Regions from separate parts of the Brucella oryzae genome, predicted to be linked through region 2. Evidence: riboswitches for the same ligand, from Rfam matches in the RefSeq annotation. Region 2 holds a riboswitch; the other holds the start of a gene.

Region 1 (7,567 bases), on a different contig from region 2:
AGGGCATGGCCATCGCCGCATTGACGGTGACGACCATGAACGGTGCCATCGCAAACGGATCGGTGAAGTGGCGAAGCAGGATGAACCAGCCTGCGCCGATCACGATTGGCGGCATGACGAGGATCAGGCTGGCGCCGGTATCGAAGATGTTGGCGAGTTTACGTTTTTTCACCGCTTCCCGTGCCGACACAAGCGCAAGTGACAGAATGACGGACAGCAAAGCTGCTGAGAAGCCGAGCGCGAGGCTGGTGCCAATGGCACGCCAGACCGTTCTTTCCGTCAATAGCCGCATAAGATCGGCGGCGAAACCGGAGATGACTACGCCTGCAATCGGCAGCGCGACATAGAGAAAGCCTATCCCGATAACGACGGTGTTTGAAACACGTTCAGCTGTGGATGCCTTGCCGTAGCGTCGCGGTGTCGCCGCGTGGGTGAAAGCTTCTTCGGATGGGCTACCGGTCAGGCGTAGGGCTAGAAGAACGAGCAATGTCAGTGCAAGCTGCGTGAAGGTGAGGGCGACAGCACGACCCGGATCGAAATCGAAATGCAGGCTCTGGTAGATTGCGACTTCCAGCGTGGTGGCGCGGGGGCCGCCGCCGAGTGTCAGCACGGTCGTGAAGCTCGTCACGCAGAGCATGAAGATGAGGCCGATCATGCCCGGCAGGTTGCGGCGGATCACCGGCCATTCGATAAGCCGGAAGCGCGCCCGATTGCCCATGCCAAGCTGCGCGGCAAGCTTCCAGTAATCGGTTGGTATCGATTCGTAACCAGCCAGAATGAGACGGACTGCGAGCGGCATGTTGAAGAAGATATGGGCGATCAGTATCCCGGTAATGCCGTAGATGTCCGGCTGGAACGGATGCCCCGCAGCTTCTGACAGATGGGCAATGAACCCGTTGCGGCCATAGATGCTGGTGACGCCAAGCACGGCGACGAGGGCTGGCAGAGCAAGCGGCAGGGCAAAGAGGCGGAGGATCAGCCCGCGCCCCGGAAAGCTTGCTTCGGCATAGAGTGCACGGGCGACCGGCACCGCAAACAGCACGGATAGCAGGCTCGAAGCGATTGCCTGCAGGATTGTGAAGCGGGCAACCCGCCACAGATAGGTGTCGAAATTGGCAGCGACGTCGAAACCGCTGCTGCCCGCTTCGAATGCCAGTGCGACAAGCGCCCCACCGGCAAGCACAACCAGAAAGACAAGCGCCAGCGCACCCATGGCCGGTTTCGCGGCGGATATGCCTTTCGAGCGGTGCTGTGCCGGAAATGTCGTCATTTACTGGTCGCGGCCAACCATTCATCAATCCATGACTTGCGGTTTTTGGCCACCTCGTCGGAAGGGAAGAGAAGCGTCTTTTCCGGTTTCGGCAACGCGTCGAAAGCAGTTGGAAGCGCGGCGGAAGTCTTGCCCGCCGGATACATCCAGTTGGTCTCAGGGATGACATCCTGGAAACCGGGGCCGGTCATGAATGCCAGAAACTTTTGCGCCAGAGGATTTTTCGCGCCGGTCGTGGTTTGAGCGGCCAGCTCGATCTGGAGATAATTGCCTTCAGGATAAGCCAGAGCCTTATAGCGCTCAGTCTTTTCCGCGATCATGTGATAGGCGGGAGATGTCGTATAGGACAGCACCATTGGAGCTTCGCCCTTGGTGAAGAGGCCGTAGGCCTCCGACCAGCCGGGCGTGACGGTCAGGATACGCTTTTGCAGTTTCTGCCAGGCCGCTTCCGCCTCATTGCCATAGACTGACTTCATCCAGAGCAGCATACCTAGCCCCGGTGTCGACGTGCGCGGATCCTGCAGTACGATCTTCTGGGAAGGATCGCCTTCGACGAGTTCCTTCAGGCTCTTCGGGGGATTGGGTAGTTTTTCCGAATCGTAGACCACGGCGAAATAGCCATAATCATAGGGAACGAAGATATCGTCCTTGAAACCGCCCGGAACGCTCACATTGCTCTGGTCGATGCCGCTTGGAGCAAAAAAGCCGGTGGCGCGTGCTTCGGTCGTCAGATTGGTATCGAGACCGAGAACGATGTCGGCTTTGGTATTGCTGCCTTCAAGCTTGAGACGATTGAGGAGCGCAACGCCATCGGCGGATGCAATCCATTCAACTTCACAGTCGCATTCCTTCTCGAAGTTTTCCTTGACCTTCGGTCCCGGACCCCATTCGGCGACGAAACTGTCATAGGTATAGACGGTGAGCTTGTCTTTCGCCTGCGCCGAAGTCGTCAAAGCGACGGCTGCGGTAAATGAAAAGGCCAGCAAAGATAAAAGCCGCATCACGGCACTTCCTTTCTTTTATTACAAGAGGATCGAGCGCCGTTTATGGAGCGTCTAATCCCTCCGCCGGTGCAAACCGGATCAGGTTCAGCGGGTTGGCCGTTTTATTCAGCATTTCCGGACGCAAAACCGTTTTACACTTTTGCTGGAAATGCTTCTGGGCCTCTCAGCCATCCGCGAAAGCAGACGGCACCCCGTTAGAGCGGTTGCGACAATAATCTTTCACAACGGGAAGGGCAAGACATAGCAATGGCAGCGAATGCAGGCTTCCGGCGCGGATTTGCTCGTGTTATGAGCGGCTTATGAGCACATTCGTCATTCTTCTCGGCGGCGACCTGATCGTGACCGATCGCCTGAAACGCCAAATTGCCGGTGCGCGTATTCTCGCTGCCGATAGTGGGATCAGGCACGCCGTCGCGCTTGGTGTCGAACCGGAGCTGTGGCTTGGGGATTTTGATTCGGCCTCCGTACAGCTTCGCGCGCAATATGGACACGTGCCGCAAAAAACGTTCCCCTCCGCCAAGGACATGACGGACGGAGAGCTGGCCCTTGAGGAAGCCTATAAGCGCGGTGCGGATCGAGTGATCCTTTGTGGAGCCTTCGGGGGACAGCGCACCGATCACACGCTTCTGCATCTGACTATGGCGACGGCACAGGCCGCAAAAGGGCGGAACGTGCTTCTGTCCAGCGGATCCGAGGAAGCCTGGCCCTTGCCGCCGGGAGATTATGTTTACGACTTTCCCGATGGAACGCCGTTCAGTGTGATTAATTTCAGCACCGTCGAAGGCCTTTCGATCACAAATGCGGAGTGGCCGTTAGATAATGTGACACTGCCCTTCGGCTCTTCATGGACAGTATCTAACGTAGTTCATGGAACACTTCGTGTTACTGCGCATTCTGGATTGGCGATACTTATCGCCAACTTGGCGATGGAAGAAACACCGCGCTGAACCCGCTAACCTTATCAATCGAAAGAGCTTGACGCTGACGAGCGAAACGTATTGTAAATGGGCCAAGCGGGTGTCATCTGCTTTACGCCGAAATTGGGGACGCAAAGTCGGTGATTAGTTCAACTCTTGTAGGAGATGTTTCAATGAAATCACGTCTTACGATGATTGCTGTTGCTGGCGTGCTCGCGTTCTCGACGGCTGCATGCACGACGAATGAACAGCGCACGGCCGGTTACGGTGTTGGTGGCGCAGCACTTGGTGCTCTCGCCGGTGGCGCAATTGGCGGCAATGGCCGTGGCGCGCTTGCTGGCGCCGCTATCGGCGGCGTTGCCGGTACTCTTCTCGGTGCGGCCCAGACGCGCAATGGCACGCAGTACTGCCGCTATCGCGATCCGTATGGCCGCATCTATGAAGCACCTTGCCAGTGACACTGGGCCAGTAATTGCTGGATAAATAAGTTTGCTGACAGGTCGGGGAAACCCGGCCTGTTTGTTTTTAACGGGCCTTTTCGTACCGTTCCATTTGACAGAACGGCTTTTGTCGCGGACAAGCAGGGCCGAATTTGAAACCCTGTTTATCGAAAAGAACCATGGCACCACCACTCCTTCGCCTCGACCAGATCAAGCTCACCTTTGGAGGCACGCCGCTTCTGGAGGATGCCAGTCTTTCGGTGAGTGAAGGCGACCGTATAGCGCTGGTCGGACGCAACGGCTCGGGTAAATCCACCCTGCTCAAGATTGCAGCCGGCATGGTGGAAGCGACAGCGGGCGAGGTTTTCAAACATCCGGGTGCAACTATCCGCTATCTGCCGCAGGTGCCGGATATGGATGGCTTTGCCAATGTCCGCGCCTATGTCGAGGCAGGGCTGGGGCCGACCGACGATCCGCATCGTGTGACCTATCTGCTTGAACATCTGGGGCTGACCGGTGAGGAAAAGCCGGATCATCTTTCCGGCGGCGAGGCGCGCCGCGCTGCTCTGGCGCGGGTGATCGCACCGCAGCCCGACGTTCTGCTGCTGGACGAGCCAACCAACCATCTGGATCTGACCACCATCGAATGGCTGGAAAGCGAACTGCGCCAGATTCGCTCGGCTATCGTTTTAATCTCGCATGACCGCCGCTTTCTGGAGAATGTCAGCCGGGCGACGGTCTGGCTGGATCGTGGCATCACACGCCGTCTTGAGCAAGGTTTTGGCCATTTCGAGGAATGGCGCGACAAGGTGCTGGAAGAGGAAGAGCGGGATCACCACAAGCTCGGACGCCAGATTGCGCGCGAGGAGCACTGGCTGCGCTATGGCGTGACAGCGCGGCGCAAGCGCAATATGCGCCGCCTCGGTGAATTGCATTCCATGCGCGCTGATTTTCGTAATCACCGCAAGGCACAAGGAACGGCGGTTCTGGCGGCAAGCGACGCCAGGGAATCCGGCAAGCTGGTGATCGAAGCCAAGGGGCTGAACAAGGCCTATGGCGAGCGTGCTCTGGTCAAGGATTTTTCGATCCGTGTGCAGCGCGGTGATCGGATTGGTCTCGTTGGACCAAACGGTGCCGGAAAGACGACACTTCTGTCGCTTTTGACCGGCAAGCTTGAACCGGATTCCGGAACGCTGCGGCTTGGCGTCAATCTCGAAATGGCCGAACTCGACCAGAAGCGCGAAAGCCTCAATCTGGACGAGACGCTGGCGCATTATCTGACGGATGGGCGCGGCGAAAGCCTTATCGTCAACGGTGAGCAGCGGCATGTCGTGTCCTATATGAAGGACTTTCTGTTCCAGCCCGAACAGGCGCGCACGCCCATTCGCGAGCTTTCCGGTGGCGAACGTGCCCGCCTGATGCTGGCCCGCGTTCTGGCGCGGCCCGCAAACCTCCTCATCCTCGACGAACCTACCAATGATCTCGATATGGAAACCCTCGATCTGCTGCAGGAGCTGGTCGCAGGCTTTCCCGGCACAGTCATTCTGGTCAGCCATGACCGTGATTTTCTGGATCGCACTGTAACGTCGGTGATTGCGCCGGAAGGTGACGGGCGCTGGCTCGAATATGCGGGCGGCTATGCCGACATGATGGCGCAGCGCAAGGAGCAGGCCTTGAGCCGCCGCTCGGTCAAGGTGTCAGGCGGTCGAAGTGACGAGAAGTCGGACGAGGATGCACCGCAGCAGAAGCGGGAGGAAAAGCGCAAGCTTTCCTACAAGCAGAAATTTGCGCTCGAAACCCTGCCAGGCAAGATGGATGCGCTGGCAAAGGAAATCGCGGTGCTGGAAGGAAAGCTTGCCGATCCACAGCTTTATGCCAAGGACCCGGCGCTTTTTGCCAAGACCGCCGATCTTCTTGAGAAGAAGCGCGCCGAAAATGCCGCCATGGAAGAAGAATGGCTCGAGCTTGAAATGCTGCGAGAAGAAATCGAAGGGTAAATCTGCCCTTCGATGCCTTGAAATTTAACTGCTGGCCTTGTTCAGCAGGGCGATTTCATCGTCGCTGAGTTTCAGTTCTGTTGCGGTGATCAGTTCGCCGAGCTGGGCCGAGCGTGTTGCGCTGGCGATGGGGGCCGTGATTGACGGCTGCGCGATCAGCCACGCGATGGCGACCTGTGCCGGCGTGACGTCGAGATTGCGGGCCACGTCATCAAGTGCGGCAATGATCCGCGAACCCCGGTCCGTCAGATATTTCTCGACCGATTTGCCGCGCGCGCTTTGTCCCAAATCCGTAGCAGAACGGTATTTACCGGTCAGAAATCCTGCTGCGAGCGAATAATAGGAAATAACGCCAAGCTCGTTGTCACGGCAGATTTTCGCAAGTCCGTTTTCGAAATCCGCGCGATCATAGAGATTATAAAGCGGTTGCAGGCTTTCATAGCGGGGCAGATTGTTGGTCCGGGCGACGTCAAGCGCTTTGGTCAGTCGCTCGGGCGTGAGATTGGACGCACCGATGGCGCGGACCTTACCTGCTTCGATCAGTTCTTTATATGTGCCGAGCACATCCGCGAATGGCGTTTCTGGATCGTCCCAGTGCGATTGATAGAGGTCGATGTAATCCGTTTGCAGCCGTTTGAGGGAGGCATCGACCGCTTTGCGGATATAGGCCGGGGAAAGGCCTTTCTCGTCGGGACCCATCTCGGAGCCGACCTTGGTGGCAATAACGACTTTATCGCGCAGGCCACGGGATTTCAGCCAGTTGCCGATAATGGTTTCGGATTCGCCGCCGACATTGCCGGGCGCCCAAGCGGAATAGACATCCGCTGTGTCGATGAAATTGAATCCGGCGTCGACGAACCGGTCGAGAAGAGAGAACGATGTCGCTTCATCGACCGTCCATCCAAATACATTGCCGCCGAAGCAAAGCGGCGAAACATTGAGTTCGGTACGTCCGAGCTTCCTGAATTCCATACACCTATCCCCTTCCTCCGAATACGGATCGCGGACGATCCTGGGGTTTCTATTTCAGGAAGACGGAAGGCTCCGGGAAGAGCCGAAATCAGCTCATGCCAAGTGCGTCCATATAGAGCTGCAGCATGGCCTCTTCTTCCTGACGTTCATGGTCTTCTTTTTTACGCAGACGAATAATGGTCCTCACGACCTTGCTGTCAAACCCTGAGCCCTTCAATTCCGCGTAAACTTCCTTGATATCATCGCCGATAGTCTTTTTTTCTTCTTCTAGGCGCTCGATGCGCTCGATGAAAGCGCGCAACTGGCCGACAGCAATGGTTTGGGCTTCGCTGGTAATGTCGTCGCTCACGAGGAGTTCTCCAATTCAAAGTCTGTGATGACGCGGACACGCATTGCGCGAAAACCGCTTATCGAAAGTCTGGATCGTTTTTCCCGCGAGTCGCGGACAAAATTAAGAGCCTTTTTCGATGCCTGACCCGATTTGACGGGTCAAGCCCTGTGGATAGCGGGTAAAGTGGGTGCTCAATCCGCGAAATCTGCCCGGGAACCGAAATAGCGGATCTCATGAATTCCGTCGAGCGTATTGATATGGGCGATCATCGGTGCCAGCCTGTCGGCCCACTCATCTGCACCCTTGTCATCGGCAATCAAGTCCTGCCGCACCTCGATCAGGACATGGGCGAAGCCCTTAGCCGTCGCATGGCGATACATGGCGTCGTTCTTGAGTGCACCGTCATAAGGTTCGTTATCGCCAACCGTCAGATCGGCGTTTTCACGCAACAGCGACAAAAGCGGCTTTACGGCGCGGTCGTCCTTGTCCCAGAGAAGACCGATCTGCCAGGGCCGCGCCTTTTCCTTCCAGCGCGGCGTGAAGGAATGGATAGAAACGATGAAAGGTGCAGCCCCGCTTTCAGTCACCACGCGCTCGCTCGTCCGGGCGACCGTGTCGTGATAGGGGCGATAGAAG
Region 2 (7,567 bases):
GCGACCGAAGAAAAGGCCGCCGTGGAAGAACTGCTGGCGCGCGGTGTCAAAGCCGTTGTGGTCAAGCGCGGCGCGGAAGGCGCAAGCTATTTCGACCAGTCCGGCGAAGTTTTCGCACCTGCTTTCAAGGTGGAGGAAATCGACCCTACCGGAGCAGGCGACAGTTTTGGCGCGGCATTCGTCACCTGCTGGCTGCGCGACATGGCGCCGAAGGACGCTCTTGTCATCGCCAACGCCACTGGCGCGCGCGCCGTCGGCGTCAAGGGGCCGATGGAAGGCACCTCGACCATGGCCGAAATTGAAGCATTCCTTCAGAAAAACGGAGTTCCAGCATGAGCAGCACGAAAGTTCTGAGCGCACTTCCCGCACGTTACGCCAGCGGAGTTCGCGGCGGCATCACGTCGATCTGCTCTGCGCATCCTCTGGTGATCGAAGCCGCCCTTCTGGAAGGCGTTGCGACCAATACGGACGTGCTGATCGAGGCTACCTGCAATCAGGTCAATCAGGATGGCGGCTATACGGGCATGACGCCTGCCGACTTCCGCCGCTTTGTGGAAGACATCGCGGCCCGCGTCGGCTTCGACACCAAGCGGCTTATTCTGGGCGGCGACCATCTCGGCCCCAACCCCTGGAAGCATCTGCCCGCCGAAGAAGCCCTTGCGAAGTCGGATGTGATGATCGATGCCTTCGTGCGCGCGGGCTTCACCAAGATCCATCTCGACACGTCGATGGGTTGCGCTGGCGAACCGGTTGCACTGCCTGATGCCGTGACCGCCGAGCGCGCCGCGCGTCTGGCCAAGGTTTCCGAAACGGCGGCCCGTGAAGCCGGATATGACCTGCCGGTCTATATCATCGGCACCGAAGTACCGATTCCCGGCGGTGCGATGGAAGAAATTGAAGAGCTGGAGCTGACCAAGCCGGGCGCGGCAGTCGAAACCGTTGCCATTCACCGCAAGGCTTTCGCGGCGCTGGGACTGGAAGATGCCTTCGCCCGCGCCATCGGCGTCGTGGTGCAGCCGGGCGTCGAATTCGGCAACGAAAATGTGGTCTTCTACAACAGCGAGAAGGCGACCGCACTGAGCGGTGTTCTGAGCGAAATGCCGCAATTCGTTTTTGAAGCGCATTCGACCGATTATCAGCCGGTGGAAGCGCTCTCCGATCTGGTGCATGACGGCTTTGCCATTTTGAAAGTCGGCCCCGGCCTGACTTTCGCGCTGCGCGAGGCGCTTTACGGTCTCGACCAGATTGCGGCTTTTCTCGACAAGCTGCCGGAAGAAGAAACCCTGCGCGGCAAGATGGAAGCGCTGCTTCTGGCCGAACCGAAGAATTGGGAAAAATACTATCACGGCGACGCGGAGGAACTGCGCCTGCAACGCCATTTCTCCTATAGCGACCGCATTCGCTATTACTGGCCACATCCGGTCGCAACCGCTGCCGTCGATGCGCTTTTGAAACGTCTGGAAGGCCGCAAGATACCGGAAACGCTGATCAGCCAGTATCTCGGCACGCTTTATCCGGCGGTCGCATCGGGTGCAGTTGAAGCAACACCGCATGCCCTGATGGTGGAAGCCGTCCGCAACGTCGTGCGCACTTACGGCAAGGCTGTCGGAACGCACTGAAGTAAAAAGCGCGGCTCAGACCGCGCTTTTTTTTCAAGCTTTTATCGGGCGATAACGATATCCTAAATCGGCAATCTGTTGTGCGCGGCAGGTATTTTCAGACCAGTATTGCTGCGATTCTGGATGAAGGAATGCACGTCCCCGGCGGGCATTGGCCGACCGGTCAGGAAGCCCTGAACCTCGCCAAAACGCTCGGTTCTCAAACGTTCCAGCTGCTGTGCCGTTTCTACACCTTCAGCCGTGGTAACAATATTGAAGCCTGCGCCAAGCGTTGCCACGGCCTGGATGATGGCCAGATCGCGCGTATCCACCTCGATCCCGGAAACGAAACTGCGATCGATCTTTATTTTATCGAACGGAAATGATCGCAGATAGCTGAGCGAAGAGTAACCGGTTCCAAAATCATCCATCGCAATGCGAACACCCAGTCGGCGAAGTTCGAACAGGAGCTCGATATTGTTCTTGCTGTTCGAAAGAAAAACCGACTCGGTGATTTCAAGCTCGAGCCTGTCCGGGGGCAGGCCTGCCGCTTCAAGGGCATCCGTGACTGAGCGCAAGAGCGTCGTCTGATTGAACTGGACCGGTGAAAGATTGACCGAAACCTTTATGTCCTCCGGCCACAGCGCAGCTTCCCGACACGCCATTCCCAGAACCCAGTCTCCGATCGGCCCGATCAATCCGGTTTCTTCCGCCAATGGAATAAATTCTGCCGGTGAAACCATGCCACGGTCAGGATGACGCCAGCGAATCAGCGCCTCAAAACCCGAAATCCTGCCGCTTTCAAGATTGAATATCGGTTGATAATGAAGCTCGAACTGTTCCTCCAGCAGGGCCTGGCGAAGTTCGCCCGTCATAACGTGGCGCTTCTCCGCGGCCAGGCGCAAGGAGTGCTGATAGAAACGAAATGTGCGGCGTCCACCGGATTTTGAGGCATAAAGCGCAAGATCGGCATTGCGCATCAGCCCATCGGGATTGTCGCCATGCAACGGCGCCTGGGCAATACCCATGCTGCAGGTGACAAATTCAGAATTGCCCACCAGCTTGAACGCATCCTGAAAAGCCGAAAGGATCCGGTCAGCAAACATCGCGATTTGCCCCAGCGTTCCACTGCGATAAACGATGGCGAATTCATCGCCGCCCAACCGCGCGATGAATTCATCCGAAGTCGTGATTTGCTTCAGACGATGCGCCACTTCCTGCAAAAGTTGGTCACCCGCCTGATGACCGATACTGTCATTGATGTTCTTGAAATGATCGATATCGAGATAAAACAATGCGAAGGGTTCTGAATCCCCGCCCTTTTTCAACAGGCTCTCGACATGGTGGGCAAAATAGGCACGGTTCGGCAGGCCGGTTAGACTGTCATGCATGGCAATATGTGCCATACGTTCCTCAATCTCGCGCCGTTCAGTTATATCCTCAACGAGGCCGATCAAATAGCGGGGTTCATTGCCTTCGACGGGCGGGATCGAACATTTGATGATCCGCATCGTTCTCGACGTTCCGTCCTTGCGCTCGACCTCGCGTTCGACGCTTAACACATCCCGGCGTCGCATTGCCATGCGATCTTGCTGGCCGAAGGCAATGGCCTCGCGCTCGGGAAATAGTTCAAGGTCTGTCGATCCGATAGCTTGATCTATCGCCTGCCCGCTCGCAGTTGATGCAGCCTGATTGTAAAGCACATAACGGCCATCGTCGTGCATATCCTTGACGAAAACACCGAGCGGCAGATTGTTGACGAGACTGTCCAGCAAGGTTTGGGCGTGGTTTGCCTGACGATTGGCCTCTGCCAACTCTGTCCTATCCTGGACAATAGCCAGAATCGCTTCCTTGCCGTCGAATATCACCTGGCGCCCGTAAGTCAGAACATCGATGGTTTCACCATTGGCGCGCAGATGCTGCCAGCGCTCGGGCCGCTCAAGATCGCTGCGGTCCCGAATTGCAGTCAGCATTCTATCCCGTTCGGTTTGTGGCCGAATATCGAGCACTGTCATGCCTGGAATTTCGTCTGCGGTATAGCCGTAGAGCGTGTACGCAGCATCATTCATAACGATGAAACGCAGTGTTTCCGGGTCATAAACCCACATAGGTGTCGGGTGTGTCGTGAAAAGGATACGGAAGTCCGGTTCGGACGTGCGCGCCATCGTGTCTTCAGCCGAAGCCGAAGCGCCCCTTCCCTTCCTCATCCTAAACCCCTCATCCGACTGATCCTAAAGGACAATTCCGACCTGCTTCATGAGCAGACCGTCTCGTTTCATAGCACTATGAGCAACACGTGGAAGATGCACCCCGACCATAGATTAAAGCTGAGAATTTTAATAAACCATATACAAATTGAGGGTCGATTTAAGGATTTTCTTTAAAACTGCATTTTTCCATCGCTTGACCGGCTTCAACTTCCGGCCTATGCCTATAGATGCAAAATTCGTTGGGGTGCCTCGCAAGAGGCTGAGAGGCGCGTTCTCGCGTTAACCCATTGAACCTGATCCGGGTAATACCTGCGTAGGGAACGGAGTTTGATGCGTCGCGGACGGGATTTATCCCACTCGGAGCTTACGCTCCCTACAGGTTCATGACGTCTCATCTTTCCGTTCGGAATGAGAGACGATAGAATGGACCAAAAACACAGTTTCTCCCGAACCCAAAACCATAATGGCCAGACACGGTCTGTGCCCACCTGCGTACCTCCCATCTGTGTGACCATTGCCGGTTCCGACAGCGGCGGCGGCGCCGGGATTCAGGCCGACCTCAAGACGTTTTCGGCGCTTGGCGCCTATGGCGCGAGCGTCATTGCTGCCGTGACCGTACAGAACACCTGCACGGTGAGCGCGGTGCACGACATCCCGCCCGCCATCGTCGCGGGGCAGATCGATGCGGTTTTCAGCGATCTCGACGTGGCGGCGGTGAAGATCGGCATGGTTTCCGTGCCTGAAACCATTGAAGCCATCGCGCGCGGCCTTGCCCATTTTTCCGGCCCCGTCGTCGTCGATCCGGTGATGGTGGCAAAGTCGGGTGACCGGCTTTTGAGCGAAAACTCCATTGCGCTTCTGCGACAGAAACTCATTCCGCTCGCCACGCTTTTGACCCCCAACCGGCCCGAAGCGGCCTGCCTGCTCGGCTGTGGTCTGGCGCTGGATGATGCAGACGCCGAACAACAGGGCCACGCATTGCTCGAACTCGGCGCGAAGGCGGTTCTGATGAAAGGCGGCCATGCGGAAGGCGAAATCTGCGTCGACCTGCTGGTGCGCCGCGATCAGCCGACGCTGCGTGTCGAAGCGCCGCGTATCCGGACCGGCAATACCCATGGCACAGGCTGCACGCTTTCTTCGGCCATTGCTGCGGAGCTTGCCAAGAACCTGCCGCTCGAAAAAGCAGTGCTGAGCGCTCATGCCTATCTGCAAGGGGCAATCCGCGCCGCCGATACGTTGAAGATCGGACACGGCCATGGGCCTGTGCATCATTTCCACGATCTCTGGACAATCCGAACGGAGGAGATTGCATGATGCGCGTCACTGTCATCGGAGCGGGCGTCGCCGGGCTTGCCACCGCCGCCGAGTTCACCGATCAGGGCCATGCCGTCACCGTCATCGCCAAGAGCAGCGAGATTGGCTCGGACAGCTGCTCGTGGTTTGCGGGTGGAATGCTGGCACCCTGGTGTGAGGGTGAGAGCGCAGAAGAGCCGGTCGTTCGCTTGGGACAGGAAGCAATCGGCTGGTGGGAACAGCACGTTTCGACAGTCCATCGCAAGGGCACGCTTGTACTCTCGCACACACGCGATGCGACCGAACTTCGTCGCTTTGCCCGCAGGACAGAGGCATTTGACACCATTGATCATGAGCAGATCGATACGCTCGAACCAGACCTTGCAGGCCGTTTTCGGCAGGGACTTTTCTTCGCGGCAGAAGGCCATCTCAACCCACGCAAAACATTGATTGAGCTTGCCGAAAAACTGCAGAAGAAAGGCGTGGTCTTTCATCTGGGGCAGGATGCGAAAAACATAAAAGTCGAGGCCGATATAACCGTCGATGCACGTGGCCTTGCAGCGCGTGATCAGCTGCAGGATCTACGCGGCGTCAAGGGCGAGATGCTCATTGTCCGCTCACGCGACATCAATCTCAGGCGGCCCGTCCGCCTCCTGCATCCGCGCATTCCCCTCTACATCGTACCACGCGGCGACGGTGTGCACATGATCGGCGCGACGATGATCGAAAGCGACGACCGCCACGGCATAAGCGTGCGCTCGACACTGGAACTTTTGAGCGCGGCTTACGCCTTGCATCCGGCATTCGGCGAGGCGGAAATTCTAGAAACCGGCGTCGATGCGCGCCCGGCCTTTCCCGACAATCTGCCCCGCGTAAAACGGCGCGGCAAAACCATCTATGTCAACGGGCTTTACCGCCACGGCTTCCTGCTTTCGCCGGCGATAGCGCGCATGGCGGTCGCAGCTGCGACCATGCCCGAAACTATGCCCGAATTTGTGGAGGATTATGCATGACAATCGTGCTGAACGGTGAAGTCATCACCACGGCAGCGACCAATCTGGCGGCGCTGCTCGCCGAGATCGAACTGGACGAAGCCGTGGTCGCAACCGCGCTGAACGGCGAATTCGTGGCAAGCGACGAGCGCGCCGCCGCGATCCTGTCGGCTGGTGATCGCATTGAGGTTCTCGCCCCGATGCAGGGAGGCTGAGATGCTCGAATTCTATGGTCAAAAATTTGAAAGCCGCCTGCTGCTCGGCACGGCGCAATATCCATCGCCCGCTATTCTTGCCGATGCGGTGCGCGCATCGCGGGCGGGGATCGTGACCGTGTCGCTGCGTCGCGAAAGCGGCGAGGCCCGCGCCGGGCAGGACTTCTGGGCGCTGATCCGGAAACTGGGCGTGGCTATTCTGCCCAATACGGCAGGCTGTCACACGCCGCGTGAAGCCGTGACCACGGCCAAGATGGCGCGTGAAATCTTCGGCACCAGCTGGATCAAGCTGGAAGTGATCGGCGATCACGACACGCTGCAGCCCGATCCGTTCGGCCTTGTGGAAGCAGCGCGCACGCTCTGCGACGACGGTTTTGAGGTCTTTCCCTATATGAATGACGATCTGGTCGTCGCGGAAAAGCTCATTGAAGCTGGTTGCAAGGTGCTGATGCCCTGGGGCGCGCCCATCGGCTCGGGCCGTGGCCTCAACAATCCTTACGCGCTGAAGACCATGCGGGCGCATTTCCCCGATATTCCGCTCGTCGTGGATGCTGGCATCGGCGTGCCATCCCATGCGGCAGAGGCGATGGAGCTGGGCTATGACGCCGTGCTCATCAACACCGCTGTCGCCAAGGCAGGCGATCCCGTCGCCATGGCGCGCGGTTTCGCGCTTGCGGTCGAAGCCGGGCGGCTCGCTTTCGAGGCCGACGCCATCGAAGCGCGCGACATGGCGGCCCCCTCCACTCCCCTTCTCGGAAAGGCATTTCTGTAATGGCCCTTGATCCGTTCTACCCTATCTTCGACAGCGCCAAGTGGCTGGAGCGCATGGTGCCGCTCGGCGTCAGGCTGGTGCAGTTGCGCGTCAAGGACAAGACCGAGCCCGAACTGCGCAGTGAAATCCGCGCCGCACGGGAAATCTGCCTTGCACATGACTGCCAGCTGATCGTCAACGACTACTGGAAGCTCGCGCTGGAGGAAGGTTGCGACTTCATCCATCTCGGACAGGAAGACCTTGACGATGCCGATCTCGACGCCATTCGCGCCGGTGGTTTGAAGCTCGGCGTTTCAAGCCATGACGAGGCCGAACTCGATCGCGCTTTGTCGGTAAAGCCAGACTATATCGCGCTCGGCCCCATCTACCCGACCATTTTGAAAAAGATGAAATGGCACGAACAGGGCCTCCCCCGCCTTGGGGAATGGAAGGCGCGGATCGGCAACATTCCGCTCGTCGGCATCGGTGGCATGAGCGTTGAACGCGC

The links. A riboswitch is a leader RNA that binds a small molecule or an ion and turns the genes downstream of it on or off. The one in region 2 is predicted to bind thiamine pyrophosphate.
Region 1: another riboswitch for thiamine pyrophosphate. It lies ahead of thiB (thiamine ABC transporter substrate binding subunit); the one in region 2 lies ahead of thiD (bifunctional hydroxymethylpyrimidine kinase/phosphomethylpyrimidine kinase).

The regions. Positions count from the first base shown of each region.
Region 1 is NZ_JBHEEO010000011.1:108,584-116,150, reverse strand. It holds gene thiP (thiamine/thiamine pyrophosphate ABC transporter permease ThiP) at 1-1,270, opposite strand, end outside; gene thiB (thiamine ABC transporter substrate binding subunit) at 1,267-2,271, opposite strand; TPP riboswitch at 2,313-2,478, opposite strand; gene JNC70_RS13660 (thiamine diphosphokinase) at 2,574-3,221, shown strand; gene JNC70_RS13655 (YMGG-like glycine zipper-containing protein) at 3,365-3,649, shown strand; gene JNC70_RS13650 (ABC-F family ATP-binding cassette domain-containing protein) at 3,811-5,628, shown strand; gene JNC70_RS13645 (aldo/keto reductase) at 5,653-6,600, opposite strand; gene JNC70_RS13640 (DUF2312 domain-containing protein) at 6,689-6,949, opposite strand; gene JNC70_RS13635 (N-formylglutamate amidohydrolase) at 7,123-7,567, opposite strand, start outside.
Region 2 is NZ_JBHEEO010000002.1:77,971-85,537, forward strand. It holds gene JNC70_RS02255 (tagatose kinase) at 1-336, shown strand, start outside; gene JNC70_RS02260 (D-tagatose-bisphosphate aldolase, class II, non-catalytic subunit) at 333-1,619, shown strand; gene JNC70_RS02265 (putative bifunctional diguanylate cyclase/phosphodiesterase) at 1,682-3,805, opposite strand; TPP riboswitch at 4,039-4,145, shown strand; gene thiD (bifunctional hydroxymethylpyrimidine kinase/phosphomethylpyrimidine kinase) at 4,232-5,122, shown strand; gene thiO (glycine oxidase ThiO) at 5,122-6,114, shown strand; gene thiS (sulfur carrier protein ThiS) at 6,111-6,308, shown strand; gene JNC70_RS02285 (thiazole synthase) at 6,310-7,080, shown strand; gene JNC70_RS02290 (thiamine phosphate synthase) at 7,080-7,567, shown strand, end outside.